Regions from separate parts of the Paenibacillus sp. sgz302148 genome, predicted to be linked through region 1. Evidence: riboswitches for the same ligand, from Rfam matches in the RefSeq annotation. Region 1 holds a riboswitch; each other region holds the start of a gene.

The links. A riboswitch is a leader RNA that binds a small molecule or an ion and turns the genes downstream of it on or off. The one in region 1 is predicted to bind cyclic di-GMP.
Region 2: another riboswitch for cyclic di-GMP. It lies ahead of AC0LWM_RS05780 (stalk domain-containing protein); the one in region 1 lies ahead of AC0LWM_RS29995 (PilZ domain-containing protein).
Region 3: another riboswitch for cyclic di-GMP. It lies ahead of AC0LWM_RS24455 (transglutaminase-like domain-containing protein); the one in region 1 lies ahead of AC0LWM_RS29995 (PilZ domain-containing protein).
Region 4: another riboswitch for cyclic di-GMP. It lies ahead of AC0LWM_RS20595 (methyl-accepting chemotaxis protein); the one in region 1 lies ahead of AC0LWM_RS29995 (PilZ domain-containing protein).

The regions. Positions count from the first base shown of each region.
Region 1 covers NZ_JBVYOJ010000030.1:54,515-61,847, forward strand. The annotation lists gene AC0LWM_RS29970 (glutathione peroxidase) at 1-460, shown strand, start outside; gene AC0LWM_RS29975 (alpha/beta hydrolase) at 457-1,323, shown strand; gene AC0LWM_RS29980 (ArnT family glycosyltransferase) at 1,320-2,627, shown strand; gene AC0LWM_RS29985 (acyltransferase family protein) at 2,732-3,901, shown strand; gene AC0LWM_RS29990 (HD-GYP domain-containing protein) at 3,976-5,058, shown strand; cyclic di-GMP riboswitch class I at 5,168-5,255, shown strand; gene AC0LWM_RS29995 (PilZ domain-containing protein) at 5,360-6,052, shown strand; gene AC0LWM_RS30000 (ABC transporter permease) at 6,148-7,333, opposite strand, start outside.
Region 2 covers NZ_JBVYOJ010000003.1:72,637-79,969, forward strand. The annotation lists gene AC0LWM_RS05755 (methyl-accepting chemotaxis protein) at 1-88, shown strand, start outside; gene AC0LWM_RS05760 (hypothetical protein) at 208-564, opposite strand; gene AC0LWM_RS05765 (epimerase) at 688-1,062, opposite strand; gene AC0LWM_RS05770 (hypothetical protein) at 1,259-1,579, opposite strand; gene AC0LWM_RS05775 (stalk domain-containing protein) at 1,745-3,799, opposite strand; gene AC0LWM_RS05780 (stalk domain-containing protein) at 3,815-5,011, opposite strand; cyclic di-GMP riboswitch class I at 5,069-5,160, opposite strand; gene AC0LWM_RS05785 (ABC transporter substrate-binding protein) at 5,394-6,434, opposite strand; gene AC0LWM_RS05790 (ABC transporter permease) at 6,528-7,333, opposite strand, start outside.
Region 3 covers NZ_JBVYOJ010000018.1:145,726-153,058, reverse strand. The annotation lists gene AC0LWM_RS24470 (hypothetical protein) at 1-2,750, shown strand, start outside; gene AC0LWM_RS24465 (response regulator) at 2,935-4,044, shown strand; gene AC0LWM_RS24460 (class D sortase) at 4,133-4,804, shown strand; cyclic di-GMP riboswitch class I at 4,880-4,968, shown strand; gene AC0LWM_RS24455 (transglutaminase-like domain-containing protein) at 4,982-5,776, shown strand; gene AC0LWM_RS24450 (collagen binding domain-containing protein) at 6,027-7,333, shown strand, end outside.
Region 4 covers NZ_JBVYOJ010000014.1:47,463-54,795, reverse strand. The annotation lists gene AC0LWM_RS20620 (ATP-binding cassette domain-containing protein) at 1-206, shown strand, start outside; gene AC0LWM_RS20615 (energy-coupling factor transporter transmembrane component T family protein) at 217-966, shown strand; gene AC0LWM_RS20610 (hypothetical protein) at 989-1,573, shown strand; gene AC0LWM_RS20605 (YkvA family protein) at 1,963-2,349, shown strand; gene AC0LWM_RS20600 (BMP family protein) at 2,662-3,696, opposite strand; cyclic di-GMP riboswitch class I at 3,938-4,029, shown strand; gene AC0LWM_RS20595 (methyl-accepting chemotaxis protein) at 4,139-5,851, shown strand; gene AC0LWM_RS20590 (response regulator) at 6,050-6,706, opposite strand; gene AC0LWM_RS20585 (GAF domain-containing sensor histidine kinase) at 6,725-7,333, opposite strand, start outside.

The sequences.
Region 1 (7,333 bases):
TGCGGTAACGGGCGCAGACGGCCGCGTAAAATCGATGGCTGATTACAAAGGCGACGTGCTGCTCATCGTGAATGTCGCTTCCCAGTGCGGGTTTACTCCGCAATACGCGGGACTTGAGGCGTTGTACCGCCGATATCGGGAGCGCGGGCTGCACGTTCTTGCATTTCCTTCGAATGATTTCGGCGCCCAGGAACCGGGAACGATCGAAGAGATTCAGCAGTTTTGCCAAATTAACTACGACGTCACGTTTGAACTATTGGCCAAGGTCCATGTGATCGGGGACGGCATGCATCCGCTGTATCAATGGCTCACCTCCCAGGAGGAGCCGCAAGCGGACGTCCGTTGGAATTTCGAGAAATTCCTTGTTTCCCGCAGCGGCGAGCTGATCGCCCGATACTCAAGCAAAGTAGCGCCGGACGACCCCGAACTAACCGGCGCCATCGAAAGCGCGCTCACATGACGTCCGATCGCGAGGAGCTGGAGCTGCTAGCCCCGGACGGGCAGCGGTTGTTCGCCTGCGAGTGGCGTGCCGTCACCGAAATGCCGCGGCGCGGCGTCGTCTGCATCGTGCACGGCATGGGCGAGCACAGCGGCCGCTTCGGCCATGTCGCGGCGGCATTTGCCGCGGCAGGCTACGCCGTGCTGGCGCACGATCAGCGCGGCCACGGCCACACGGCCGGCAAACGCGGGCATACGCCGTCGTACGAGGCGCTGCTGGACGATGTCGGCCTGCTGCTGAGCTTGGCCGAGCAGCGTTACCCCGGGCTGCCGCGCTTTTTGTATGGCCACAGCATGGGCGGCAACGTCGTGCTTGGCTTCACCCTGCGCAAGCAGCCGCCGCTCGCCGGCGTGATCGCGACGAGCCCGTGGCTGAAGCTCGCCTTCGCGCCGCCACCGGCGAAGGTCCGGCTGGCGCGCTACATGAACCGCCTCTGGCCGAGCTACAGCGAAGCGGCGGGACTGAACGCCGCCGACTTGTTCCGTCCGGCCGAGGAAGCGGCCGCGGCATATCGCGGCGATCCGTACGTGCACGACGCGATATCCGTCCGCTTCTTCACCTCGATCCATACCGCCGGCTTGTGGTCGCTCGCGAACGCCCATCGGCTGACGATCCCGCTGCTGCTCATGCACGGAACGGCGGACCGAATCACCTCCTTCGAGGCAAGCAGGCAATTCGCCGAGACGACTCCGCAGGAGCTATGCACATTCCGCGCATGGGACGACGGTTATCACGAGCTGCACAACGAGCCGTTCCGGCAAGAGGTGATCGAATCGATGATCGCTTGGACGAATGAACGATTGGAAAGGACTACATCCCATTGAATTTGACAGGAAGTCACTCCCCGACATCTTCCCGCGGCCCTTCCGCGCATTCGAACGGCAAGAACTTGCGCCGTATCGTATGGGCGGTTTTGCTTGTCGCTTTGATCGCCAAAATTGCGATCGTATTCGCATTTGGCGAACGATATAATTATAATTCCGACGATCGCGGCTACTTGGCATCGGCGCGTATTTTGCTTGAAACCAGCGCTTTTACGTATAACAATCCGACGCGGCCGACCTTATTCATTACGCCGGGGTATCCCGTGTTTATCGCCGGCATGATGAAGCTGTTCGGCACGGGCTTCGGCGTAGAGCAGGCGATCCGTATCGCGCAGGCCATCATGATCACCATCGCGCTATGGGTGCTCTTCCGCATCGGCGAGCGATTGTTCTCCGCCAAAACAGCCGCAGCCGCCGTGATCGCCGCCACATGCTACCCGCCACTGTGGCTCGTATCCAACTTTATTTTCACCGAATCGCTATTCACGCTGCTGTCGTTGCTGCTTGTTGATGCCGCTATTCGGCTGAAAGACAAGCCAACGGTGTTCAAAGCCGCCCTCTTCGGACTCTTGTGGGCGGCTGCAGTGTACATCCGGCCTACGGTCGCTCTATGGCCAGGCGTATTGTTCCTTTATCTGCTCTGGCAGCGCGAGCTGCCTTGGGCAAAGCTGCTGCGAACCGGCCTTGTGACAGGCCTTGTCGTCATCCTATGCATGCTGCCATGGTGGATACGGAACTACGACGTTTCGGGCGGTCAATGGATTCCGCTCACGCAATCAAGCGGCAATCCGCTGCTGCTCGGCAGCTTTCCGTACCAGCTTCCGACCGCCGAATTTATCGCCGAGCAGGGGAAAGGGCATACGAACGACCTGCGGCACAACGACGAACTCGACACGGAGCGTGCGAAGGAACGTATCGCGCAAGGCTTCCGCGAGCAGTTTTTCTTGTTCGCCAGTTGGTACACCGTAGGCAAATTCGCGATGTTCTGGGGCGATGTATTTTATTGGATGCCGCTGCCCGGCATTCCGCTTGCGTTTGCAATTGCCGTTCATTACGTGCTCGCGATTGCCGGCTTCGTCGGCATCTTTCGCAATTGGCGAAACCGGGAAGCGATGATAATCGTGACGCTGCTAGCTTACATGACAATGCTGCATCTCATTTATTTGGCGCATTCGCGCTACTCCGTGCCGCTTATGCCCTTTATGGCACTGTTCGCAGCTGCGGCGTTTTACCATAAAAAAAGCGTTAAAAAAGTTTTGCCGATTAGCCGCTTTCCGAGTAAAATTGGAGTGAGTGAAAAGTAAAATGGCGTTTTCAGCTAAATATATCCAAAGCATATATAGAGAAATAAAGAGAATTTGAGAGAATTAGAGAGAAAACTATACTTGGAATCGAAAGGGAAATTCACATGCTGCAACAACAGCGCTTCGAGCAGTTGGATTCACTGCGTGGCTTGGCCGCTTTATCTGTTATGCTCGGACATTTCTTGCAAGTGTTTCCCAAGTTTACGGCGTATACGTACCCTAAAGGCTATGACAATGTCGTAAATCTGCTGAAATATACTCCGCTTCACCTGTTCTGGGCGGGCGGCGAGGCCGTCATTTTTTTCTTTATTCTGAGTGGATTCGTCCTTGCGCTGCCGTTCCTGAATAATAAAGGGGTCGAATATCCGAAGTATCTTGTCCGCCGCGTATGCCGTATCTATATTCCGTATATTGCGGCTGTCGCCGTCGCTATTGCGGCAAGGCTCGCTTTGGCGCACGACGAACTTGAGCGCGGAAGCATGTGGATCAAGTCAATATGGACAGGTTCGTTCAATTGGCAGAACATAGCCGAGCACGTGGCGATGCTGTGGAATTTCAACTCTACGATATATGATCCTATTCTTTGGTCTCTTGTTCATGAAATGCGCATCTCCATCGTATTTCCGCTTATTATGCTGGTCGTCGTCCGGTTGCATTGGGCAACCAATCTTTTGCTGGCTATCGGGTGCACGCTGTCTGCGCAGCTTCTCGACAAACTGTTCAATCCGCCGTACATGACGAATTTTCCGATGACGCTGCACTTTATCGCATTTTTTATCGGCGGGGCGCTGCTGGCGAAGCATCGTGTTTCCATCGTGGACTGGATGAGGAAACAAGCCCGTTCCTTCCATGTCTTCTTGATCGTTTTCGCCGTGTTGGTGTACACGTTAAGCTGGACGGCATACGGCTTGAAACTGTTCCATAACGATATGCTCCAGGACTGGATCGCGGCAGCGGGCGCGTCTTTGTTCGTCGTGGCGGCTTTGTCCACGGCGTCCTTCATGAGAGCGCTGCAATCCAAACCGCTCGTTTTCTTGGGCAAAATTTCATATAGCTTATATTTGTTCCATATGATCGTATTGCTCTCTTTACTTCATTTGCTGGAAGGTTACGCGCCGGTTGGAGTCATTCTCCTTATTGCCTTCGCAGCGTCGTTCGCGGTTTCCGTGCTTGCCTACGAATGGATCGAGAAACCATCGATGCAATTAGGCAGACGGCTGACGCGCGGCAGGACGCTGGCGAATCCGAATGGGCCGGGCGGAGTATCCGCATGATGTGACAATAATTATCGAATAACGGACGCATTTTTGATAAAATGTTGAATCAAGAATCGGGGGGCAATCTTCTTATGCGAAAAGTTCAAGTCAATACAGCGAAGGCGGGAGACAAGATTGCCAAGCCGATTTATTTGGAAAACGGCAGCGTATTGCTTGGCATCGGCGTTGAACTGACCGAGCGCTTTATTGACCGGTTAAAAGGATTAGGAATTGATGTCATCTTTATTGAAGACGCCAGGACGGAAGGCATTATGCCGGATGACGTGCTGCGCGACGAAACACGCAAAAAAGCGATGGAGACGGTCCACAAAACGATGACCGGATTGCTGGACAACAAAATGGTGAAGGGACGGATCGTCGTTCCGGAGATCGGATCGACGTTTCGCGGCGTTTTCAAATCCATTCTGGACGATTTGACGTCGCGCAAAGACGTGCTCGTCAATTTGGCGAATATTCAAGTGGCCGACGGGTATTTGTTTCAGCATTCCGTCAACGTCGCCGTGCTGGCGGGAATTATCGGAATCGCGAAAGGGTATAACCGGTCGCAGCTGGAGGAGCTTGGCGTCGGAGCTTTGCTGTTCGACGTCGGCATGACGATGCTCCCGAAGGAGCTGCTTAACCGCAAAGGCCCGCTGAACGAAGAAGAGAAGAAGCGCATGCAGCATCATACCGAGGATGGTTTCAACCTGCTGCGTTACCAATACGATATTTCCCTGTTGTCCGCACATTGCGCGCTGCAGCATCACGAGCGGTTTAACGGCATGGGATACCCGCGCGGATTAAAAGGGAACGAGATCCACGAATATGCGCAAATCGTCGGCATTGCCGACGTATTCGACGCGTTGACTTCGCCGAGGCCGTACCGGGAACGATTTTATCCGAACGAAGCCATCGAATATTTGTTTGCCGCAGGCAATTCCGACTTCGACTTGAATCTGATCCGGCTATTCTGCCGACATATATCCATATACCCGATTGCATCGACCGTGCTGCTGAATACGGGACAAACGGCGGTTGTCTCCGGCGCGGACCCCGTCGCTTCACATCGTCCGCAGGTGCGGATCATCCAGGAAGCGGACGGCAGCGCTCCGGCTTCGCCTTATGAGATTGACTTGCGAAATCATGTGAGCATCACGATCGTAAAAACGCTGTAGATTTTACATATCGAACCGACATTTCATTTTTACAAATAGTTAAATATATAAAACATTTGATTCCATCTCTGACTCTCGTTATAATAGATACAAGCTACATACAACATGTAATCGATAACGGCAAACTTGTCGAAAGGCAAGGACGCAAAGCCATAGGGTCTAATGTTTGCAAAAACAATGACAGCCTGGTTACCGAAATCGCATGAACTTTCTTGCGGGTAATTGAAGGCGTCTCTTTTTTGGAGATTGCCTTTTTGTTTTGCCTGAATCGGCGTAGTACTATATCATTTCGGAGGCCTATATGAGCGTACCCGTTTTTTCTAGAAAGTCGGCGATGTTTACGGAGTCGAAAGAAGGATTTTCCGCTAAAATATTGGTCGATAGCCGGACCGTCGTTGAGAAGAAAGATTTCGTATCGACAGGGATATTAACCTATACCGAAGGTGATGTCATCGAAATCGAAATCGCCGAATTCCGATGGTTCGAGCTCGGAGATGCGGTAAAAATTACGATTTATTCGCCTGTAGGCATATTTTTGCTGCATTCAACCGTCGTTGCGAAGGACGACGGCTCGATCATTATTATTCATCCGCCCGAGCATCAGAAGAAATTCGTTGAGAAGCGCGAGACGACAAGGGTGGACATTACACGCAATGGCATGATTCATGCCGTTCTGCGTGATGGGAAACCGACCAATGCGCTCAGCAGAACACTCCATATTGCCATCAGCAATATTAGCATCATGGGCGTCGGGTTCACGTTGGCGGAAGCATACGATTTTTCCGACGGGACGCGTTTGCAAATTCAAATGGACCTCGATTTCGAGCTGCCATGCGTCATCGAGATCGTTCGCCGGGAAAAAGTGGACGGAGGTACGTATTACGGTGCCAAAATCGTGGAAATGGCGGCCGACAAGCTTCGTTCACTTCGCGCATTCGTGCTCAAGGAGCAGGTTCAGTCGCATTATTCCATCAAAAAAGTGAAAAACCGTTAACATCAAATAACCTCCTCGCTTGAAACAAGCGAGGAGGTTATTTTGTTTGGTAATAATCGATATTTCGTTGGTTCGGGGATATAGGGTTACATCCGTTACACGTCGCGGCGAAGCGCCTTCAGCACATCGACCTGCGTCGCGCGGATGGCCGGCCGGACCCCGGAAATAATCGCAACAGCCAGACAAATGGCGGTGCTGATTAACGTAAGCGAAAGCGGAATATACGAAAACTGCAAGCCGTCCGGCGCGTTTCGGTCCATAAATTGCTGGATGACGATCGGCAGCGCGAAGTTGACGACATAGCTGATGATATAAGATACGACCGTTCCGATGATGGCGCCGAGCAATCCGATATACGTGCTTTCGATGAGGAAAATGCTCTTGATCGCCTTCGGATGGGCACCGATCGCTTTCATAATGCCGATGTCTTGGGAACGCTCCGTTACGGCCATCGTCATCGTATTAAAAATACCGATCGATGCGATGATGACGGCGATCGTTCCGACGAACAGAAGGCCGATTTTCATAATGAGAAACACGACATTCACTTGCTCGAGCTCATTGACGATCGAATGATTCATGAAGCCTTTGGCGCGAATTTCCTTGGCGATCCCTTCGACGTCCTCGACTCCTTGTGCATAGACATGGACCTCGTAGTTCCGTACTTCGCGGATTTTCTTCTGTGCCTTCTTCTCCAGATTCGGATCGTTTAGGATGCCGCCGGTCGTACCGGTGAATGCTTCGATTTGCGCAAGCATGCCTTCGCTAAGATAAGCATTCTGATCATGATTCCATTCACGGCTCGGTTTTTTCCCGATGCCGACGATTTTCGCCGTGAACGTTTCCGTTTTTTTCTCTTTGCCGAAATATTGCGCGGCTTCGATCGTAACGGTCTGGCCAAGCACATTCGGTCTAGAGGGCTTGGCGGACTCGCCGCCTTCTGACGCCGGCTTCTGGTCGGCCGCACCTTGGGCGTCGGCGTTTGTGTCTTTCTCCGAACGCAAGCTATCGGCAAAATAATAACCAACGACGATTTCATTGTCCGATTGCGGCATAACGCCCTCGGACAGCTCGAATCCCGCTTTGACCTCGGACGGCATATGTACGACCGCCGAGAACTGCTCGGTCTGCAAGTCGCCAAGCCGGTATTTCAGCGGCTGGTTGACCGTTTGCCGGCGCGTGACCGCCTTGACGTTTTTGACCGACTCCAGATAGGGAATGTCGGCTTCCGATATCGCCGTAACCCCGTTTTTCGTCTCCTTGCCGTAAATCGAAATGTCG
Region 2 (7,333 bases), on a different contig from region 1:
TTCGATGGAGGAAATCGCCCGCGCCGCCGCGCAGCTGAGGGATACGTCCAAGCTGTTGCAGGCGGAGATCAATAAGTTTACGTGGTAAAAAGCAAATCCCCGGACACTTGGCCTTGTGGCCTCGGATCCGGGGATTTATTTTTGCTAGCTAATTCTGTATCACGACCAGAAAACAACAATACGCCGTCAGTATATAAATTTTTGCACCTATTCAGGGGGCAATATCCATTTTTCCCCGTAGCCTCCTTCGAGTGCTGTTGGATTTTTAGCATGGATATTATTCACAACATTAATACCTCTATACCAAGCCACGAATTCAGTATCTTTCTTCTTATATGTTATTTTATAAATAACATTACTTTTATTAAAGTCTTCTGCGAAAGGACTATTTTCAGGCGTAACTTTATCGATTTTCAGTACATCTCCACCATTATTGGAAATAACCCTTCTTATTTCGTCTTCATGTTTTATTTCTAATTTGTCTTGGCCCAGCAGCAGTATTATTAATACTAGTCCTAATAGAAATACAATTATGCTAGAAATCCATATACCTTTAATAGACACCTTACTACCACTCTTTATCATCAGATATATTTTTCCGTTTCACATAGCTAGGGTTACCATAATAAGCAGGGTAAACGTGGTGAGGGGCTGGCCGACCAGGTCTTTTAACCGTTCCTCAATTTTTTATGATCGAGGTTCCCTGCCGCTAAATCTGCATATCCAGCCATCTTCGCTGTATAACTCGCCGGGCAAACCATCGCTAATATTCCTTGGTTCAAGCGGTGGGCCTTGATCAAGATCGATGGATACCTTTATCGACTCATCCTGTTCAATCGTCCATAACAAATAATGCAGCGCTGTATCGACTACCTGAGGTAGCAAATTCTGCAGCAGTTCGATCTGCTCCTTATTGAAATTATTGATTATATTTTGGTGAATCTTTTGGCTTTCCTGGCCATTCATTTTTCCCATCAATATTTTATCCCAATGCTCGATAGTTTCATCTCTGACGTTTTTTATCAATAATCGGCCAAAATGGTCTAAATGTTCATTATTCATCTACTCACTCCTTCTGTAAGTGGTTGAGTTCATGCTGTTATAGTGGGCCGTCGCTTATCCATTTGGCGTAGCAGCAAAACTCGCAAATTATTAAGGACGCAGCAATTCGTTTTCGTGTTCTTTCAGATTGATCTATCAATAAGACCATAAGCTAAAAGGCGCTTATGGTCTCAAAAGAAAAGGCATTCAAATCATTTCATTCAAAAATCCATTCCTCAGGAAAATAACCTCTCCCTTGGCTATGGATGTCATTAACCACCTTCGTCCCTCTATACCATGCTACATACATCTTTCCCCCTTTCTTATACAGTATTTTGTATATGATGTTGCCTGAAGTGCTTTCAGTAAAAGGATTCAAACTTCGATCCACTTTAAATATTTCTTGGACTTCTCCACCACGTTGTGAAATAATTTTTCTTATTTCTTCTTCGTGCTGTTGTTTTAAGCTTGATTGGGCAAATAAACCGAATATCAAAGAACCAAGTAATATCAGTATGATTGAAGAAACAAAGATCATTTTCCCCTACTCATCATTCAATAACCTCACTTGCGATTCAATTGGCTCAGGAAGAAGTGCTGGGCTGACATCGTTCGTGCAGTGGAACTCCAGTGCGCAAAAAAAATGAACCCGCAACAACCTGACCGCTACTGGTGTGCGGGTCTATAATTCAATGTATCCTGTTCACTTGTCCAGCGGCTTCAAGCTCCAATAGTTGAACCGCCCCTCAGCGATCAACTTGCCGTCTTCATCATATAGCTTACCTGTCGCGATTTCGGCTGTATGGTCGAAGCGGCCGACAAATTTGCCGTACCTTGAGGCATAACCCGTCCCCTCCCCGTGCAAATAACCGTTCACGAACGTCCCCTCTCGCTTCAATTCGCCGTATCTATCAAACAGCTTGCCTATTCCGTGCCGCGCGTTGTTCAAGTATCCGCCATCGTAGATCACTACATCTTCGGCATATTCTTTGCCGTAGCCGTTTTTCATGTTGTCCTTCCAATCGCCTTCGTACAGCAACGTTCCCCGGTTCCAATCGTAGCTTTTGCCGTAGCCGCTCTTGACGCCATCCTTAAATTCGCCTTCATACCACAAAATGCCCTTTTCGTTGTAGTACTTCCCTTTTCCGTTAGGCAGCCCGTTTTTAAAATATCCGGTAATTTTCCGGCCGTTCGGATAATATAGGGTTCCGTAGCCGGTCATTTGATCGTCGGCAAACTCGCCTATATACCAAACGTCGCCGTCGGCGCGATACAATTTGCCGCTGCCGTGCATTTTGCCATTCCAAATCAGCCCTTCATAGAGCAGCGTACCATCCGCGTAATAAAGCTTGCCGGCGGTTCCCATGTCCTTTACCGTAACGGCCGCGTTCAGGCTATCCCACGCAACGGCTTTATTCGTCAACTGCTCCAGGAAACCGAACGGGGCATACCAAACCCCGCCTTTGTACGAAACCGGCGCGGCCAAAGCCACAACATTGCCGTTCAGCTCCGCCTTGCGGGAGCCGATGGCGACTTTGACCGTTTGCCGGTCGTTTGATGCGGATAAGCGGTTATTGTTTTCATCGACGTCGACCTTCAAGCCCAGCTCTTCCAGCACGGACTTTAACGGAACCATTACGTTTCCGTTCAGTACGATCGGCTTCTCACTCAACGCAAGCTCGGCGCCGTCCATGATCACCTTAATCGGTTTGCCGGGTGAAGCCAGCTTGGGAGCAGGCACGGGCATTGCAGGGTCTGCGGGACGAGCCGATGCTGCCATATCGATCCCCGTTACGACCCTAAAACCAAGCACGCGTCCCTCCCCTTCAAGAGCAAGCCGGTTGCCGGTTAATCCCAGCACCTTCCATGCATCTTTGCCGCGCAAATATTCGAAAGTATTCATGCCTTTCAAGTCCAACCCCGTTACCACAGCTTCGCCGTTCAGCTGCTCTATCCAAATCCCCATATGCTCATTCAACAACAGCGCCGGATAATTGACAAGATTTTTCTCGGGCAAAGTCAAGTCTTGCGGCGAAGCTTTTGGATCAAGCGTATTCAGAATGACGTATTTTTCATTATGATCCATATCGCTCTGTCTCCACAGCACGTATTTGCCATTAAAAGCAAAATCGACGACGTATATATGATATGGCAGCTCCAGCAGATTGCGTGTTTCCCCGGTTGCGATATTAAATTCGTTTAATCCGCCATTTACCCGTTTATATACAATTTTTCCGCCGTGAACAACCGGATTCTTGCCATTGCCGAGAGCCATTTCCTGCGGCTGCCGAAGGTCACTGTAGTACATGTTATACCTTGAACCCATCCAGACGACATAGGGCCCATCAACCGATACCGAACCGTTGTTCACGCCTTCTTCCCTGTTCAACTTGGCCTCGGCTCCGGTATTGAGATTGTGGCTGTAGAGCGACCATGCTCCCCCTGGGGACATCTCATACCAAAGCACGTACACATGCCCCGACGCCAGTTCGGTGACGGTCGGCGTACTTTTCCGCAGCGTAGTTTTGCTGACTTGCGTTACTTTTCCGGTCGATACATTTTTGTAAAAGATTTTGTTGTTGATCGTCCATACGAGATGGTTGCCCGATATGTAATTGGCGCCGCCGATTAGCGTTGTTGCCGACTTCTGATCGGAGAAGGCGTATTTACCTTCCGCCAAGGCTGCGCCGGGAACCAAACAACATGCTATTAGTGCAACGACCAGCAGGATGCGTAGTTTTTGGGTATGTGTTCTCATGATGGTCACCTCGTTTTATAGCGGTTGAAACGTTCGGTAATGTAGCTTGCCCTCGCGTATCAACGCTCCATTTTTATCGTAAAGCTTGCCGGTTGCCGTGCTTTGGGCGTTGATGATCTCCCCTTCGAACCGGTCACCGTTCTCCAAATAGACTTTCCCGCTGAATCGGCCTGGCGCAAAAATACCTTCCTGGTGCAGGTCACCGTTCGAATAATAGGACTTACCTTTGCCGTTGCGGTTGGTTTCCTTGTACTCCCCTTCGTATTCCAAGGCGCCGTTCAAGTAATAAAACTTGCCGTAGCCTTCGAATTCGTCGTCCTTGAAATCGCCATCGTACGCTACGACTCCGCCGGTGCCGGTATGATACAGCTTTCCTTTGCCGTCGAACCGATTGTGGACCCACTGGCCCTCATAATACAGCTCCCCGGTTCGCCAGTCGTAATATTTGCCGTAGCCGTGTTTCTGCCCTTCGACAAAATCTCCCTCATACCAAACGATGCCGGTGTAAAGGATGTATTTGCCTTTCCCGTTCGGAGCACCATGCTTCAGCATGCCAACGACCTTGCTTCCGTCCGGGTAAACAATCGTTCCTTCGCCCTCCACGCTGTCTTGCACAAATTGCGCATCGTACCAGATTTCGCCGCTTTCACGGTACAGCTTCCCTCGCCCATGCATATGGCCTTTGTTCAACTGCCCCTCATAGAGCAACTCACCGGTCGGATAAAATAACTTGCCGTAACCGCCTGCCTCCGTAAGGCTAATGATGTTTGACTGTTTGTCCCAAACCAGAGATTTATTCGGAATTTGTTCGAGCAATGACACCGGGATATAGATCACATTGCGCTCCATTTCAGTCGCTGCCGGGAGCTGTACCGTTTTCCCGTTGATGGCGGCCTTTGCTTCACCGAGCTTGAATTGCACCGTTATTCCGTTTGCCGTTGCTTTTACTGTTTTCGTCTTCAGATCTGCAGCAGTCTTTAAACCTAATTTTTCAAAAATCTGACTCATCGGCAGCATCAGCTGCTTGTTGCGCTCATACGGCTTGTCCCGAAATCCGATGACTGCCCCGTTCACGATCGCGCTAACCGCGACGCTTTGCTGTAAGACGCTCGAATCAGCCTTTGCTATTCCGGCATCCGGCACGGCCCCCCCGCTCGTTAACAGAGCCGCAGCGATCGTCGCAACCATCGTTTTTTTCATTCGTCGTGTCATTGTTGCTCTTCCCCTTTTTGTAGGCACTGTTTTTTGGACACAAAAAAACCAAGCTCCTGGAGCGGCCCGGCTGCCGTGGCGAACGTGATTTCGCGGTAGGCCCGTGGCTTTGCGTCCCCGACTTTCGTACGGGTTTGCCTTTTGTGCATTCACTTGGTTTAGTTCCGTAGTTGGATTTTGTCACCAATTGTAACGTTATTGAGTTCTTCGACTTCCGCTATTTTCCTGCATATTTTGACAAAATCTAATAAGATCATACAAAAGTCTTAGGTCTTGTTTGTCGATCTCTGGCAAACAACAAAGCAAAAAAAAACCGCAACGCCAGCCACTTAACGCCGCCAGGTTGCAGGTTTATTCACATCGCTTCTATTAAGCCACTTGCTTACTTCCCGCCGCTCTTGAGCTCCGTCCAGACGCGGTCGTACGTTTGCAGCGCCGGGCCGACGTCGAGCAGCCATTCCGTGCGCTTCATCTCGTCATCGCTCAGGTAGATCGTTTTGTTCGCTTGATATTCCGCGCTGTGCAGCGACTTTGCCTTTTCGTTCGGGTCGGCGTAGCCGATCGATTCGTAGTTTTTGGCGCTAACTTCGGGATCGAACATGTAATTGATGAATTTCTCTGCGAGCTCCTTATGCTTAGCGCCCTTCGGGATTGCATAGTTGTCGGCCCAGATCGTGCCGCCTTCCTTCGGAACGACGTAGGCAATGTCCGGGTTTTCCGCCTGGATGAACGCCGCGTCGCCGGACCAGACGGAGCCGATCCAGCCGTCCTCGGCAATCATCTTCTGCTTGATGTTGTCCGTATCGAACGCCAGCACGTTCGGCACCAGCTTCTTCAGATCGTCCGCCGCGGAGCGGATTTGCTTCTCGTCCGTCGTGCTGTTGGAGATGCCTTGCTTCTTCAGGCCGATGCCGAGCACTTCGCGGTTATCGTCGAGCAGCAGCACTTTGCCCGCATACTTCGGATTCCACAGGTCGTTCCAGCTTTCGATGTTTTCTTTCACGTATTTCTTGTTGTACGCGATGCCGGTTACGCCCCAAGTGTAGACCAGAGAATATTGGTTGCCCGGGTCGTACGGCAAGTTTTTGAATTGATCGGAAATATTCGCCCAGTTCGGGATGTTGTCCTTGTTGAGCGGCTCCAGCAGCCCTTGCTTGATCATCGTGCCGACCATATAATCGGAAGGCTGGATGACGTCGTAATCGGCGCCGCCGGCTTGGATTTTGGCAAGCAGCTCCTCGTTGTTCGCGAAAATCGCATAGTTCACTTTGACGTTGTACTTGTCCTCAAAATCTTTCAGCACCTGCGCATCAAAATTATCCGCCCAGCTGTACAGGTTAAGCGTCTCCTTCTGCGAACAGCCGGCCAGGCCAACCGCGGCAAGCATAACTCCCACCATTGCTCCCGCGGCCCATAATTTCATTCGTTTCACTTTCCGTATCCTCCTCCAAAATTGTCCGTATTGAATCCATATTGAATAGCGTCTATATAAGTTAATTCATTTTCGCCTATACCGTTACAACGGCAAGCCCGGCTTTTTCTTGCCCGTTCCCTGATTGCGAAGCCGCTCCGCCAAAATAATCAGGATGATCGTGACGACGACCATAATGGTCGATAATGCATTGATTTCCGGGGAAATCCCCCGCTTCGCCATCCCATAAATATAAATCGGTAGCGTCGTGGAATTCGATCCGGCGACGAAAAAGCTGATCATAAAATCGTCGATCGACAGCGTAAACGCCATGATCGCCCCTGCAATAACGCCCGGCATGATGGCCGGCAAGGTGACGTGGCGGAACGTTTGCCAAGGGGTCGCACCCAAATCCTGCGACGCTTCCTCCAGCTGCATGCCGGCGCCGTCCATTCGCGCCAGGACGATAACGTAAACGTACGATACGCTGAACGTGATGTGGGCGATAATAACGGTTAATTTTCCGAGTTCAAAATGAAACTGGCTGAACAGCACGAGCAGCGATAAGCCCATGATGATGTCCGGGACTAGAATCGGCAAATACAGCAGCCCGTTCAAGTTTTTCTTCCAGCGGCCGCTTGCCCGGCGCAGCCCGATTGCCGCCATCGTGCCGAGAATCGTCGATACGACCGTTGAGGTCACCGCCACGATCAGGCTGTTCGTCAGCGCTTCCACCACTTGCCGGTTGTCGAACAGCGAAACGTACCATTTCCAGGTAAAGCCTTGCCATACGGCGTTAATTCGCGAATCGTTGAACGAAAAAATAACGATCAGCAGCACCGGCACATAGATGAAGATAAGCATCAGCACCGAATGCGCGGCTAATATCGGGCTTCGGCGGCGACTCGCGC
Region 3 (7,333 bases), on a different contig from region 1:
AATCGAATTATGAGAAGCAGTCCGGGAAGAAGTGGGCGTTTCAGGGGCCGGGGTTTCTTTTTGTAAACGAAAATGACCGTGTAGAAGTATTGGAGGAAGGGAAAGACTCCGGCGAACGAGGCAACGAGTTTACTTTGACGGAAGAGGGAGAAGCGTTTGTTGGTTCGGCGGTTGAGACGCGGTACAACTATTGGTTCGATGTTGTCGAAGCCGAGGGCGGTCAAGCGGTTTTGGCCAATTACCGCCTCGATTTGACCGAGTCCGGGGAGAAGAAGCTGAAGGCGCTCGGGATTCCGTCGACGTTCCCGGCCGTGATCAAAAACGATACGGGGACGTATACGTCGTATTATTTTGCCGGAGATTACGCGGATAACGGCGAAGTTCCCGACTTTTATCAGGCAGCTTGGCTGGACCGGATCTTTTCCGCTTTTGCGTGGGATTCCGGGAGCAATCAGCAGAGCTTTTACTGGAAGGCGTACCGTCCGCTGATGAAACGGATCCTCGAAGAGGTATCTGCGAAGAAGCGGGAGCCGGCCGTCAAGCAGGAGAACTCAACCCCGGTAACGAGCGGGGGAATTACGATTCCGGCCAAAGTAGGCAAGCAATATTTGCAATTGTACAAGAACAACGGCTGGAACGATATGTTGATCAAAGGCGTTAATATCGGCATGGGCAAACCCGGTCATTTTCCCGGGGAAGCGGCGATCACGAAAGCGGAATATTTGCGCTGGTTCGAGCAAATCGGGGCGATGAACGCCAATGTCATTCGGAACTATACGCTGCATCCGCCGGCTTTTTACGAAGCGCTGCTGGAATATAACATGAAGGCGGCCAAGCCGATTTATTTGCTGCACGGCGTATGGATTAACGAGGAGAAGCTGGTCTCGTCGCAAGACGTTTATACGGAAGACCTCGATGCGGAATATATCCGTGAGATGCAGCGGACGGTGGATGTCATACACGGAAACGCCGATCTGCCGGCCAACCCGGGGCATGCGTCGGGAACGTATCGGGCGGATATTTCGAAATACGTGCTCGGCTGGGTGCTCGGTATCGAATGGGATCCTGAAGTCGTTGTCGCAACGAATGAGAAGCACCGAGGGATACCGGATTTCGACGGGCGCTATTTTCGGACGGAGCATGCTTCCCCGTTCGAAGCGTGGCTTGCCCGCACGATGGATGAGATTTCCGTTTACGAAACGGACCGGTATCATTGGCAAAGACCGGTCAGCTTTACGAACTGGCCGACGACCGACCTGTTCAAGCATCCTTCCGAGCCGCTGGAAAATGAAGATCTCGTTTCGGTTAATCCGAACGTGATCTGGGCCAAGTCGGATTTTCAAGCCGGTTATTTCGCTTCATACCACGTTTACCCGTATTATCCCGACTTCATGAACTATGAGACGAAATATACGGATTATGTGGATTTCCGGGGGGAGAAGAACAGCTACGCAGGATACCTGCATGACCTGAAACAGGCTCACCGTATGCCGGTGCTTGTCGCCGAGTTCGGCGTGCCCGGTTCAAGGGGGATGACGCATCGCAACGTGCAGGGCTGGAACCAGGGGGCCCATAACGAGCAGGAGCAGGGTAAAGTCGACGCACACTTGTTCGACGATATTTATAAAGAAGGCATGGCCGGCGGAATCGTATTCGCTTGGCAGGACGAATGGTTCAAACGGACGTGGAATACGATGGATCTGGACGATCCCGATCGCCGGCCGTTCTGGTCCAACATTCAAACAAGCGAGCAATATTTCGGGCTACTTTCCTTCGAACCGGGCGATCCGGCTACGGCGCTGCACGCGGACGGGGATACGGGCGACTGGACGAGAGCGCAAGTTGCTCCCGTGCCGATGCAGGCGACCGCCGTTCAAGCTGTCGACGGGGACGGCCCGCAGGGGGAAATCAAGCAGTTGTATGTCTCCAGTGATGCGCGCAACGTGTATTTCCGGATCGACCTCGGGCAGAACAGCGGGCCGATCGATTGGGCCAAAACCGGGGCGATGATCCTGCTCGACACGATTCCGAATCAAGGCCAGCACCGGATTCCGGGCGGAAGCGGCCTCAAGACCGATGCCGGCATCGACTTCGCCATCGATTTGAGAGGGCCGAAGCAATCGCGGATTTGGGTCGATAGCTACTATGATTCAACCTACTACGAGTATGGGTCACGGCTGCATATGATGCCTCTGCTTGATTACGCGAACAAAAAGGATAACGGCGTCTTTCATAAAATGACGCTCGTATTGAACAAAGGCATGAACGTTCCCAACGTCCGCGGCCAAACGCTGCATCTGCCTCTAGAAACGTATGAAACCGGGTTACTGCGGTACGGCAGCGGAAATCCGGCCAGTCCGGACTTCGACTCGCTCGCGGACGTCGCCTATAACGACAAGGAGCATACGGTCGAAATCCGAATTCCGTGGCAGCTGTTGAATGTGAAGGATCCAAGCACCCGCGAAATCATGGGCGACCTGTGGAAGAACGGGCTTCAAGCAAGCGAGGAAACGCCAGGAATTAAACTTGCCGTGCTTTCTTACCGGCCCGACGGGCAGGGGGAACCGGATGCTCCCGGAAGCCGGCAAATCGCCTATTCGATGCCGGGTTTGACGGGCGGTGTTCTTCCGTCCAAAGAGATGTTCACCTATCAATGGGACAAGTGGGAAACATTAAATTATTATGAGCGGCTCAAAAAGTCATATTATATTTTGCAAGATTTGTTTCAAAAGACGGAACTGACGAAATAAGAGAATGTGCTTTTGTGCTTGCCATGCCGCATTGTGGCATGGCGTTTTTCTTTTTCCGCCCCGCTATATTTCTCCTGCGCAACAAAATAGGCTAAAGAAGCGTAGAACCTAATGTCTAAACAATAACGCGTTTTTTGTCGAATAAACACTTCATAATACATGAGTGTGTGGGAGGTAAGAATGCATGAGAGCGATTCTGGTCGACGATGAATCGTTGGCGCTTCGGGATCTGGAGAGGCAACTGCTCAAGATCGGGGGCGTCGATATCGCCGGCTGCTGCCAAGACCCCTTCACGGCGCTTCGGATGGCCGCGGAGCTGCGGCCCGACGTCGTGTTTCTCGATATTGAAATGCCCGGGATGACCGGCATTGAAACGGCGGAGAAGCTCCATGCCGTGCTTCCGAATGCCCATATCGTGTTCGTTACGGCATACGACGAATATGCGGTGAAGGCGTTCGAGCTGAACGCGGTCGATTATTTGCTAAAGCCGCTGCAATCCGAACGCCTTCGGACGACGATCGCAAGATTGGCCGGCTATGGCACCGGCAGCAATCAAATGGCCGGATCAAAATCTTCGCCTCCGCTGCTCGGTTGCTTTCATTCCCTGCAATACGAAGGCCAGCCGCTTTCGTGGAGAACCGTCAAGGCGCAAGAGCTGTTCGCTTATTTACTCCATCAGCGCGGACGACAGGTTCGGAAGGAAGAGCTGCTGGAGCTGCTTTGGGCCGAATCGGGCCATAAGAACGGCATGACTCAGATGTATACCGCTATCTACCAGGTTCGCAAGACGCTTCAGGCGGGCGGGATTGACGTAGAAGTCGTCAGCTCGGAGAAATGCTATATGCTTGATCTTAAGGCGACCCAGCTTGACGCTGACGAATGGGAACGCGCCGTCCATGAGACGGCGGCACCGTCGGAAGATACGTTGCCTGCGCATAAGCGGCTCTTGGAGTTGTACCGCGGCGACTATTTTGCGAATTACGATTATTTGTGGGCCGAGAACGAAAGAGAACGTCTGCGGTTGTTATGGTTTCAGCATGCGATCGGCGTTGCCGATTTTATGGCCGGCTCCGCGCAGCCGATAGAAGCGCTCAGGCTGTATCAGCGCATTCAGCAGGCTTTTCCATATGCCGAGGAAACGTACTGGGGGCTCATGAAGCTGCATTACGCCCGGGGGGATCAGCAAGCCGTCCAGAAACAATACGACGATCTAAGCTCTATTCTAGCTGCCGAGCTGGGGACGGCTCCCCAGACATATATTCAGGAATGGTATGAGCGGCACATCACTTCATAATGTTCAGATTGTTGTTCAGATTTTGTACAGTGCCTTGTTGTATGATGATCGGTGGCAGCAATTATTCATTCGAAGGCAGGAATTCCGGATGCGGAACAAGGTTTACAGAGTGCTTTCAGCTTTGTTCATTTTGATTGGCATTGTTTTATTGCTATATCCTACGGTGAAGGACCGTTATGAAAGCTATCAGCAGGAGAAAATCCTGAAGATGTGGGAGGACAACCTTCAACGCATCGAGGCGCTTACTCCGGAGGAAGAGATTCCTGCAGCAGCTCCCGTGCCGCTCGGTTCAAGCAAGAAAGAGCCTGTCCAAGCTGTATCCAAGCCGCTCGCGGTCAGTCCGGATATGGGGGGAGAAGAAGTCGAAGGCATTCTCGAAATTGACAAAATCAATCTAAAGCTTCCGATTCTGTCGGGGGCGACCAAAGAGAATCTTGCGCTCTCCGTTGCCAGTATCGAGCATACGGGCAAAGCAGGCGGAAACGGCAACTACGCCGTTGCGGGCCATCGAAATCGGACCTACGGGAAAAACTTCAATAGACTCGATGAAGTGGAAGTCGGTGATGAAATCGTAGTAGATACAGGCAGCGTGCGATATACGTATGAAGTGAAGGAAAAGCTATATGTGCTTCCCGAAGACGTCAGCGTCCTTCGGGGCAACGGGAAGAAGCGGGAAATAACGCTTGTTACCTGCCATCCGATGAAAAACCCGACGCATCGGCTCATCGTTAAGGGTGAACTGCAAATCGACAAAAAGTAAAATTTTTCTATACAAATAGACAAGCAAGTGATATGATCGTCATATATACAGATACATATTGATTTCGGTGCTTTCCACCGATAAAGGCAAATTTAGCGAAAGCTAGAGACGCAAAACTACAGGGTCTTCCTTAGTTCAAACTAAGATGACAGCCAGTTGCCGAAAGGAGAGTTTTTTGTGTTCAAAAAAATCCGAATAATTACTATTGCGATTGCTATTTTCCTTTTGGTCATTCCGAAAATAACCGATGCGGCGGCATCCCAAGGGATCATTGACCGGAGCTTTCTGGAGCAAGGGTATATTACCGTGAATTACGGAAAAGCAGGCATCGTCCGCATTACGAAAGGCAGCGTCAATTACGATTACAAGCTGGCGGAAGGGGCGAAGTACCCGTTGCAATTGGGAAACGGCGACTATGACGTCATGGTCGCGGAAACCGTCGGGGGCACGAAATACAAGGTCGTTGCAAAAGAACGGATTGCGCTGAGCATGAAGGATCAAAAGGAAGTTTTCCTGCAATCTTCGCCGTTTGTCGATTGGAATGACAAGACACTGGCTATCGTCAAAGCGGCGGGACTCAGTTTGAAGGGCAAGTCCGACAAGGAGAAGATCACGGCCATCTACAGCTATATTACGAAAAAAATCAAATACGATTACGATAAAGCGAAGACGGTAAAAGCCGGCTACATACCTAATTTGGATGATGTTTTCAAGGCGGGAAAAGGAATATGCTACGACTACGCCGCGACTTTCGCGGCCATGGCCCGCAGCGAAGGCATACCGACTAAGCTCGTGATGGGATATCCAGCGGATAGCCCCGGAACGTACCATGCCTGGAACGAGGTTTACTTGAATGACCAGAACAAATGGGTTACGATCGACACGACCAATGACGCCGTTCGCGTGCAAAACGGCAAAACGCCTGAAATGTTCAAAAAGGCGGCAGACTTTAAAATGACGAAATTTTATTAATTGACGAATATCGGAGAGTTGGACAGGAATATCCTGTTCAACTCTTTTTTGCGTTGTTCAGAAAATGTTCAGAGGCATCCATTATAAATATGTTTGGCATACATACGACTTGGTTCGACATCAAATGACTTAGGTTGCAAGTTAGATTCTAGCGAGAGGATTAGAGGGAGGGGGAACAATCGCGGAATTTGCGAGTGAATTGTACGATTTCATGCTTTATTGATCAAAATTGCGAGGAGAAGCTAGGAGTATGAGAGATTTCAAAAAGACGTTTTATGTATTCGTCATATTCGCGTTATTGCTGAACTTGATGCTGCCGTCGACGTTGGTCAACGCGACCGAGGAATCGACCGGAGACGAGCAAAAAGGCTGCGTCGAAACCGTCGGCGGGCAAGCTGGCGGTGAGCAACCCGGAGGTGGTCAGGCTGACGGTGAGCAGGCTGGTAGTGAGCAGGTTGTAGAGCAAGCTGGTGGTGAGCAAGCAGTCGGTGAGCTAGTAGGAGGCGAACAAGCCGCGGGCGGAGAGCAAGTCAGCGAGCAGCAGCTGGCAGACCCGGCTGGAGGCGAGCAGGCAGCAGGCGAACAAGCCGGCACAGAGCAACCTGCGGGCGAGCAATCGGCTACGGAGCACGCTGCAGGCAGCCAAACCGGGGAAGAGCGGCCGGATTGCGATCAAAACCTGCAGGCCAAGCCTATGGCTTTGGCTGGACTTGCCGGAGAAGTGATTACGGAAAATATTATTGATTACGACAGCCTGACCATGTGGGATAGACAGCCTGTCGATGATGAAGGAAAACCGAATCCCGATGCGAAGCAGCTCTCCGATTTTCGGCCAGAGGTAGGAAAAACATTCGCCGTTTATTTCAAATGGAAGCTTCCGAAGAAATATAGAAGCGGGGCAACCTTTACTTTTAACCTTCCAGACAAATTTAGGATGGCTGAGGCTATATCAAACAAACCGTTGAACGGCGGCGGCATCGAAAGCAGCGTCGGCACCTTCGATATTACGACGGATGGGCAAGTGACGTTTACATTCAATGATGAAGTCAACGATGCGGATGAGGACATTGAAGGGTACTTCTACGTATGGCGCCAATTCGACAAGAGTAAACTTGGCGACGGCACAAACCAAGATTTTGAGTATCAATTCAACAATTTAACGTTCAAAACGATAGCGGTTCATTTCAAGAACGAAGCCAACCCGCAGATGGTGAAGAAGGGACAGGCCGACAAGGCTAAGAACCCAAGCGAGATTAAGTGGTCCGCCGTATTTAATATCGCCGAGGAATCGATTGACAATCCCGTATTTAATGACGAAATCCCTAGTGGGCTAGAAATCGATATGAGTTCGATTAAAGTATTCGAACTGAAAGTCAATATAGACGGTGTCGAGAAGAGTTTTACCGATGTCACGAATTCATTCACGGCATCCAAAACGACTACCCCGGCCGGATTCAAAATCGATATGGGCAGCAATATCAAAAAAGCCTACCGCGTCGAATATACGACGAAGGTGACCGAACGCAATCCGGATACCACCTCGTTTAAAAACAATGC
Region 4 (7,333 bases), on a different contig from region 1:
TTTTAAATAACGGAAGACTAGCTTATGACTTGAAACCTGCCGAAATCGAATGCGTGCTGGAAGATCCCGCTATAGCTTTATCTCCAACACCTTTACTGCGCTTCCGCAAGGAACTCGAATCCTTTTTCCCTGGAAAAATCGATTCGGAGCTCATACAAGAAAACAAGCTTTTCGCCTTCATAGCCGACCGTCTAATGCGCACATAGGAGGTGAACCATGAGCAGCTTCGGAGCTTTATCCTCTTTGCAATATGTACCCGGCAATTCCTTCCTGCACCGGCTGGATCCCCGATCGAAATATGGGTTTGTCGCAAGTTATTCGATCAGTCTTGTTTCTTCCCATTCATTTACGGAAAGCCTCTTATATACGCTTGTCGCTTTATTCTTGTTTTTGCTTTCCAAACTCCGCCTAAACTTATTATGGGAAAATATGCGAGGACTGTTTGTCCTCATTATTATATTCATTTACTTTCAAACCGCATTAAACGGAATAGAGGCCGCTGCGCTAATGACGTTAAAAATGATTTCTTTTATCTTCATGGTCACGTTAATATTATCGACTACGCCGCCGGAAAAACAAATGGAGGGGCTGCGTAAATTGTTGTCTCCATTGCGCCGCCTTGGGGTGAAGACAGAATCGTGTGCAGTTATGGTCAACATAGCCATCATTTATCTTCCGCTTCTTTTGGAAGATCTCATGCGAATCATGCAAGCACAAAGAACACGGGGGCCGCAGTACGGTAGATGGAATTTGGCAAGGCGGGGGAGAGATATGATTTTACTGCTGACGCCATTACTTCTCTCGACCTTCAGGCGTGCCGAACGTTTATCGGACGCTATGGAGTCCCGCTGTTTCCAGCCCGGCAGCGATCGATCCGCTTTTTATCAATTGAATTTAGGCAGGCAGGATATCATCGTGTTGATCATTGCACTGTTGCTTCCATTTATTCGTTTGATTACCGAGTGATCTAAAAAAGGAGGCTTCTAACATGCGAGACCCGTTTCTCGATTATTGGGCAAAGCCGTTACCGCGGATGGAATCCGCATCACCATTGGCCCGCGTCAGTGCCAACCAAACAAAGACACTCGTTACGATCGCCTTTCTAGGTGCATTAACTGCATTATTCCAATCGGCGGGAGGTTTTTTGCCGGGGCCGGGTTACTTGCTCAGCATGCTATCGACAGCACCGATTGTACTGGCGGCGCTTATTTCATTACGCTCGGGACTTACCGCTTATGTGCTTAGCATCGTATTACTACTCCTTATTCAACCAAGCGAATTAATCGTCTTTCCGTTTACAACGGGATTGCTCGGGCTGGCATTAGGCTTCGGCATTGCGCGATCCAAAAATCGGATACAGGTTGTCTTGGTTTCTGCTCTCGCGTTATGGGCCGGAATTGCGCTTGTGTTATACGCCTTTCGCTTTCCGCTGCTCGGACCTTCGGTCGCCCTAAACTTTGATATCGCCACGGCAACTTATATCTTTCTATTTAGTTTGCTTTATAGCGCGATATGGACAGATATCAGTCTCCGGCTATTAGCGAGATTTAGAAAATCCGTATATAATCATTGAAGTTGGGTGGGAACGACTTCACGATGGGAACCTGTCTGAACTTCTGAAAAAATGCTTTCCGCCCCTGATGAGACGTGCATTTCCGGTTGTGGGAAATATGCCTTCAACATACGTTCCATGTCTTCCGAGCGCCAGAATCGTTTTCATCATCCCCTTATCGCTCACTTGAGAACCAAGTACGGTACCGATTGCCAGCAAGATCATGATCTGTGGTATTGTCATTTGCGAAATGGATTTACGGCCGGCTAACAATCCAAACTGAAAAGGTAGAGAGATGTTGGGTGACAAGAGTATGCCAGGCGCCGCGGCGACCTGCTCCGGTTCGTTGAAGTAATGGGCAGTAGAACGTGGTATTATAGGAGTAAATGCACATTAGGAGAACAAGTTTTATGATTGATAACATCAAGATGTGGGCTAAGCAGCTAAAAAGAAAGGTCTTTGTACTTTATTTTGCCTACAAGGATAACCGCACTCCTTGGTATGCAAATTTATTGGCCATATGTGTTGTTGCCTATGCCTTTAGCCCAGTTGATTTGATTCCAGATTTTATTCCAATACTAGGCTATCTGGACGATGTGATATTAGTTCCTCTTGGTGTTATGCTTGCATTGAAATTGATACCTAAAATGGTGCTCCAGGATTGTACAGTAAAAGCAGAGGAACGAATAAAGCAAGGAAAACCGAAAAATTGGGTTGTAGGAAGTTTAATTATTTTAGTATGGATCGTGGCCGGATTGTGGATTTCTATTGCGACATATCGGTATTGGTTGAACTAACGCAGAACGTGAGTAGAGTTGGAGGGACCGCATGATGACAATCGACAAGACGGATCGATTAACCCACGAGCGATCCATGTCTACGAGAAGATCGGTTTTAAACGAGAAGGGTTACAGCGAGATGCACTACTTATAAACTGTTCCGTGCTGATTTCAGCACGGATTTTTTTACGGCTCAAAATAGCAGGTGATACTTCAACTTACGGGAGGAGAACAATCCATGAAGCTTCAAACGAATCGGCTCAAAAATGGAAGCAGAGGTTTCCTGTTGTCATTAACATGGCAATGGGAAACCTCTTTAAGCATATTGCTTTATTGAACTATGAAATCAGGGCCATCATAGGTTACTTTGACTTCAATCTCGCCGGATTTGATTTTCTCAGCGTAAGCGGCGAGTTTGTCTTTCACTTCCTGAGGTACGGAAGGGGCAAGCGCCAAGCGGATGGCGTCGGCATTTTCCAATCCGATTTTCACGACTTTATTCGGCTGCCAATTTCCTTCAACCAAGTCCTTAATGGCACTGTACACCGTTAAACCGGCATCCGAAATAGCAGAACCGAGGAACACGTCAGGAGCATCTGCATAGTAGTCGCGTACATTTCCGAATTGGAATGTGCCCGTCTCGCGGTTCGCTTCCGTAACTCCTGCGCGCGCATTGTTCAACATGGTGAAAATGATATCTGCGCCGGCATTGATCTCGGCCAGTGCGGTTTTCTTAGCCAAAGCCGCATCTTCTTGATTACCCGTAAATGTCGTTAAAAACTTGGCTTCCGGATTCGTATATTTCAAACCGTCGGCAAAAGCGGCGCGGCCATAAAAGCCAGGGGTAACACGAGCGCCGGAAATATGTCCTACGATATTCGTTTTTGTCAACAAACCGGCAGCAGCGCCTGCAAGCCAAGCGGATTCTTCTTGTTTAACCTGGTAGCTGGACAAGTTATCGCCAACCAGATTCGTTTGTGTGTTAACGAATTTAATATTCGGATATTCTTTGGAAACGATCTTAACGGCTTCCGAGCTTTGTCCCGCATGAGCGATGATCATGTCAGGTTTCTTTTCGGCTAATTCACGGAGTGCATCGGCAATTTTGACGGTGTCATGCGGAATGCCTTCGACATAAGTCGTTTTTACGCGTAATTCATCCTGCGCCTTCATGAGCCCTTTGTATGCGGACTCCATAAAGCCGCCATCGCTCGCCGAACCGGGAATTAACAATGCTACTTTCGGTTTTCTGTGGTTATCTTGCTGGTGGCCTTTTTCGGCGTTCGCTGGGTTGTTTCCTAGCGGCAATACTAGAGTTGCAATGGCCAAAGTCGTAATAGCCAGTTTCGATAGTAGACGCTTCATGTTGTTTACTCCATTCCAAAAAGTAGTTTCGTCCGGACAAATCAGAGAATAAACCAGAGATCGAATTTTGTCAAATTATGCCGAAGAAAAAGTTGGTAGACATGAAAAGATGAAGCGGTCTCGCCGTTGAACTTACGGTTTCTCCGTCATCGGAACTATATCTTTTTTGTTAATATAGTAATTAGGTCTTGTGTTTTCAATTTGACTATAATATACTTTCGAAACAGAGCCTATATACCCGTAACGATAATGGCATACTTCCTGAAAGGGGAGGACGCAAAGCCACGGGCCTAAGGAGTGCGATAAGCATTCTATGGCAGCCGAGCCGCCGAAAATAGGGGGTTTTTTCTAAAAATCCATCCTTTTTTTGGGGTGGATTTTTTGTTGCTATTTTTTGTTTAGGGAAATCATTGCTCAAGAGGACGAAGAAGGGTGATGCTGCATGAGTTACATACGCAATTTGAAGGTCAGAACTAAATTTTTCGGGATTCTCGGACTTGCCATTACTTTGATGTTAGTTATCGGCATTTCCGGTTTTGTCGTCATGCAGTCGATGGGAAAAAATGCCCGTGCCATGTACGAAGAGAAAATGATTCCGAACAGCTTGATCGAAGCTTTATTATTCGGGAACTCGCAGATGGACGCCTTACAGCTCGAGCTTCTGCTCGCGAAGGACGAGGCCATTATTAAACAAATTCAACAGCAAATTACGCAAACGCGCGAAAAAAACCAAGCGACACGGAAAAAATTGGAGCAGATCACATTATCGCCGCGTGCACAGGAGCAATACAAAAAATTTATCGACTTGATCCCGAAAAACAACGAAGCAAAGAAAAAGGTCGACGAGCTTGCGGTTGCAAACAAAAAAGAAGAGGCGCATAAAGAGTATGTCAACGCGTTTAAACCTATACGCGCCGAAATGATCAAAAGCCTTGAAACCGTAGTTCAATACAATACCGAGGATGCTAAAGCATTTTATGAAGAAAGCATTCAAAGCTCCAAATCCGCAACAGCTATTATTATCATCGTAACCTTGATAACAATCCTACTCTGCTCGACGCTAGGTTATGTGATCGCCAATATGATAACAAGACCGATTCACAGCATTCAGCAATGGATGGCGAAAGCGCAGGACGGGGATATGACCGTTCAAGGCGATTACCGCTCTTCCGATGAGATCGGCTTGCTTACGAAAGATTTTAATCGTATGATCGCAGGTCTGAGAGAAATCATCGTAAAAATTGGAATGGAATCGCAAAACTTGTCCGCAAGCTCGCAGCAGCTTCTCGCAAGCTCGGAGCAATCCAGCGAATCGACGAATCAAGTTGTGCTCGCAATCCAGGAGATTGCATCCGGTGCTGACAGTCAGCTTCAAAGCACGACCGAAAGCGTTAGAGCGATGGAAGAGATGGCGATAGGCATCAATCGAATAGCCGATTTCTCCGGCAGCGTATCTTCCATGTCCATGGATGCTTCCAAAGAGGCGGAAGAGGGGAATATTGCCATTCAAAAAGCCGTCGAGCAAATGGAGATGATTCGAACTTCGGTTAACGACTCCGCACTTCTCGTAAATCAACTCGGGAATCGTTCCAAGGAGATCGGGAAGATCGTTGATGTAATTACAGATATTTCTTCACAGACGAATTTGCTCGCTTTGAACGCAGCGATCGAGGCAGCTCGAGCTGGAGAACATGGTAGAGGCTTTGTCGTCGTTGCAGGTCAAGTCCGAAAGCTGGCTGAACAATCGCGGCAATCCGCCGAACAAATATCGGCCATCGTTCGTCAAATCCAAAACGAAACCACCCATGCCGTCATCGCCATGGAGAAGGGAAGCAAAGAAGTAGAGAGCGGGTCGGTTATCGTACGCGAGGCTGGCGAAGCTTTCCACAACATTATGCACGCAGTGCAAGAGGTCGCCAATCAAATGCAGGAGGTATCCGCATCCTCCGAGCAAATGTCCGCCGGCAGCGAGCAAATAACCGCATCTCTCCAGGAAATGGAGAACATCACGAAAGCCACTTTTGCCAAAACAGAAAGTGTTGCAGCTGCCTCCGAGGAGCAACTGGCGACAATGGAAGAAATTTCATCGGCCGTTCAAGCGCTAACGAATATGGCTTATGAGCTCCATGAAATTACGCTTCGTTTTAAGAGTTGAAAATACTATTAATGAAGAAAAAAATAAAATCCTGCGCCATTTTGGTGCGGGATTTTTCTTCATCAAGAACTCAAAGTGTGGGACCGGGGAAAAAGATACTGCCGCACACCCCTACGTTCAGCTCCTACGATTGAATTACTCGATATCCTTGACGTTCAACGAATGGTTATATCGTTCGTTGCCTTCGGAAGTCGGCTTTTAACGCTCCTCGTTTTTTCGAGACTGCTCGAGAAGCCGCTTGGCTTCGTGACGGTCGGCAACTTGCAGTTTGCTTAATATGGACGACACATTATTCGCCACCGTCTTGGGGCTGATATGCAATCGGGCCGCAATCTGCTGGTTCGATTCCCCTTCCGCCATTCGCGTCAAAATTTCCGCTTCCCGCTTGGTCAGCTCGGCAAATGCCGGATGCTTCGTCGGCGTATCCGTTTCAGCATGGGGGGCCGAAAAATAATGGATCATCCGCTCCGCGATATCCGAGCTGAACACGGCCCCGCCGCCCCCAACCCTTCGAATCGATTGCAGCAGCTCGTCCTCGTCCGCATCCTTTAGCACATAGCCCTTGGCCCCGGCCCGCATGGCGGTAAACACGGATTGATCGTCGCGGAACATCGTCAAGATGAGCACCTCAATTCGAGGAAACCGTTCCTTGATCAGCCGCGTCGTTTCGATGCCGTTTAAGCCGGGCATGCGAATATCCATGAGAATCAGGTCAGGCTGCAGCTGCTCCGCAAGCGCCAGTGCATCGTCACCGTTCGAAGCCTCGCCCACGACCTCCAGATCGCCCGTTGTGTTCAGCAAATTCCGTACACCGCTCCGAAATAGCGGGTGATCTTCCGCAATCAATATTTTCATCGAACGAACCTCTCCTTTCTACAGGGGCAAAATAGCAATAATCCGCGTTCCGCCGCCATCCGCCCGTTCCACCGTGCATTGTCCGCCAAGCTCCGCAGCGCGTTCCCGGATCGAGGTTAGCCCGATGCCTCCTTTGCCGCCGGTTGGCGCCGGGCGGGCCTGAATGCCGCTGCCGTTGTCTAAGATTTCCACCGCCAATTGACTTGAAGGCGAAATATCCAACCGAACCGTACACATCGTCGCTTGGGCATGCTTCACGACATTGACGAGCGATTCCGTCACGATCCGGTATACGGCGACCTCGACGGCGGCCGGCAACGGCGGCAGCGGAAGCGCAGCGTGCAGCCGGATGTGCAGGGGTTCGGCTCCACGTTCGCCTGCCAGCAGTTGGGCCGGTTTGGACAGCGTTGCGATGCGTTCCTCAATCGCGCCGATCAGCCCTAGCTCATCAAGCGAAGGCGGGCGCAAATCGTGCACAAGCGTGCGAATCTCTTCCACCGTGGAACGAATCTCCTTGCGCAGGTCGGTAAGCATATCGCTCGCAATGGCGGGTTCCTTCACGATGTATTTTTGCACGGTCGCGGCATTCAGGGCAAGCGCGGCGAGCCTCGGGGCAAGATCGTCGTG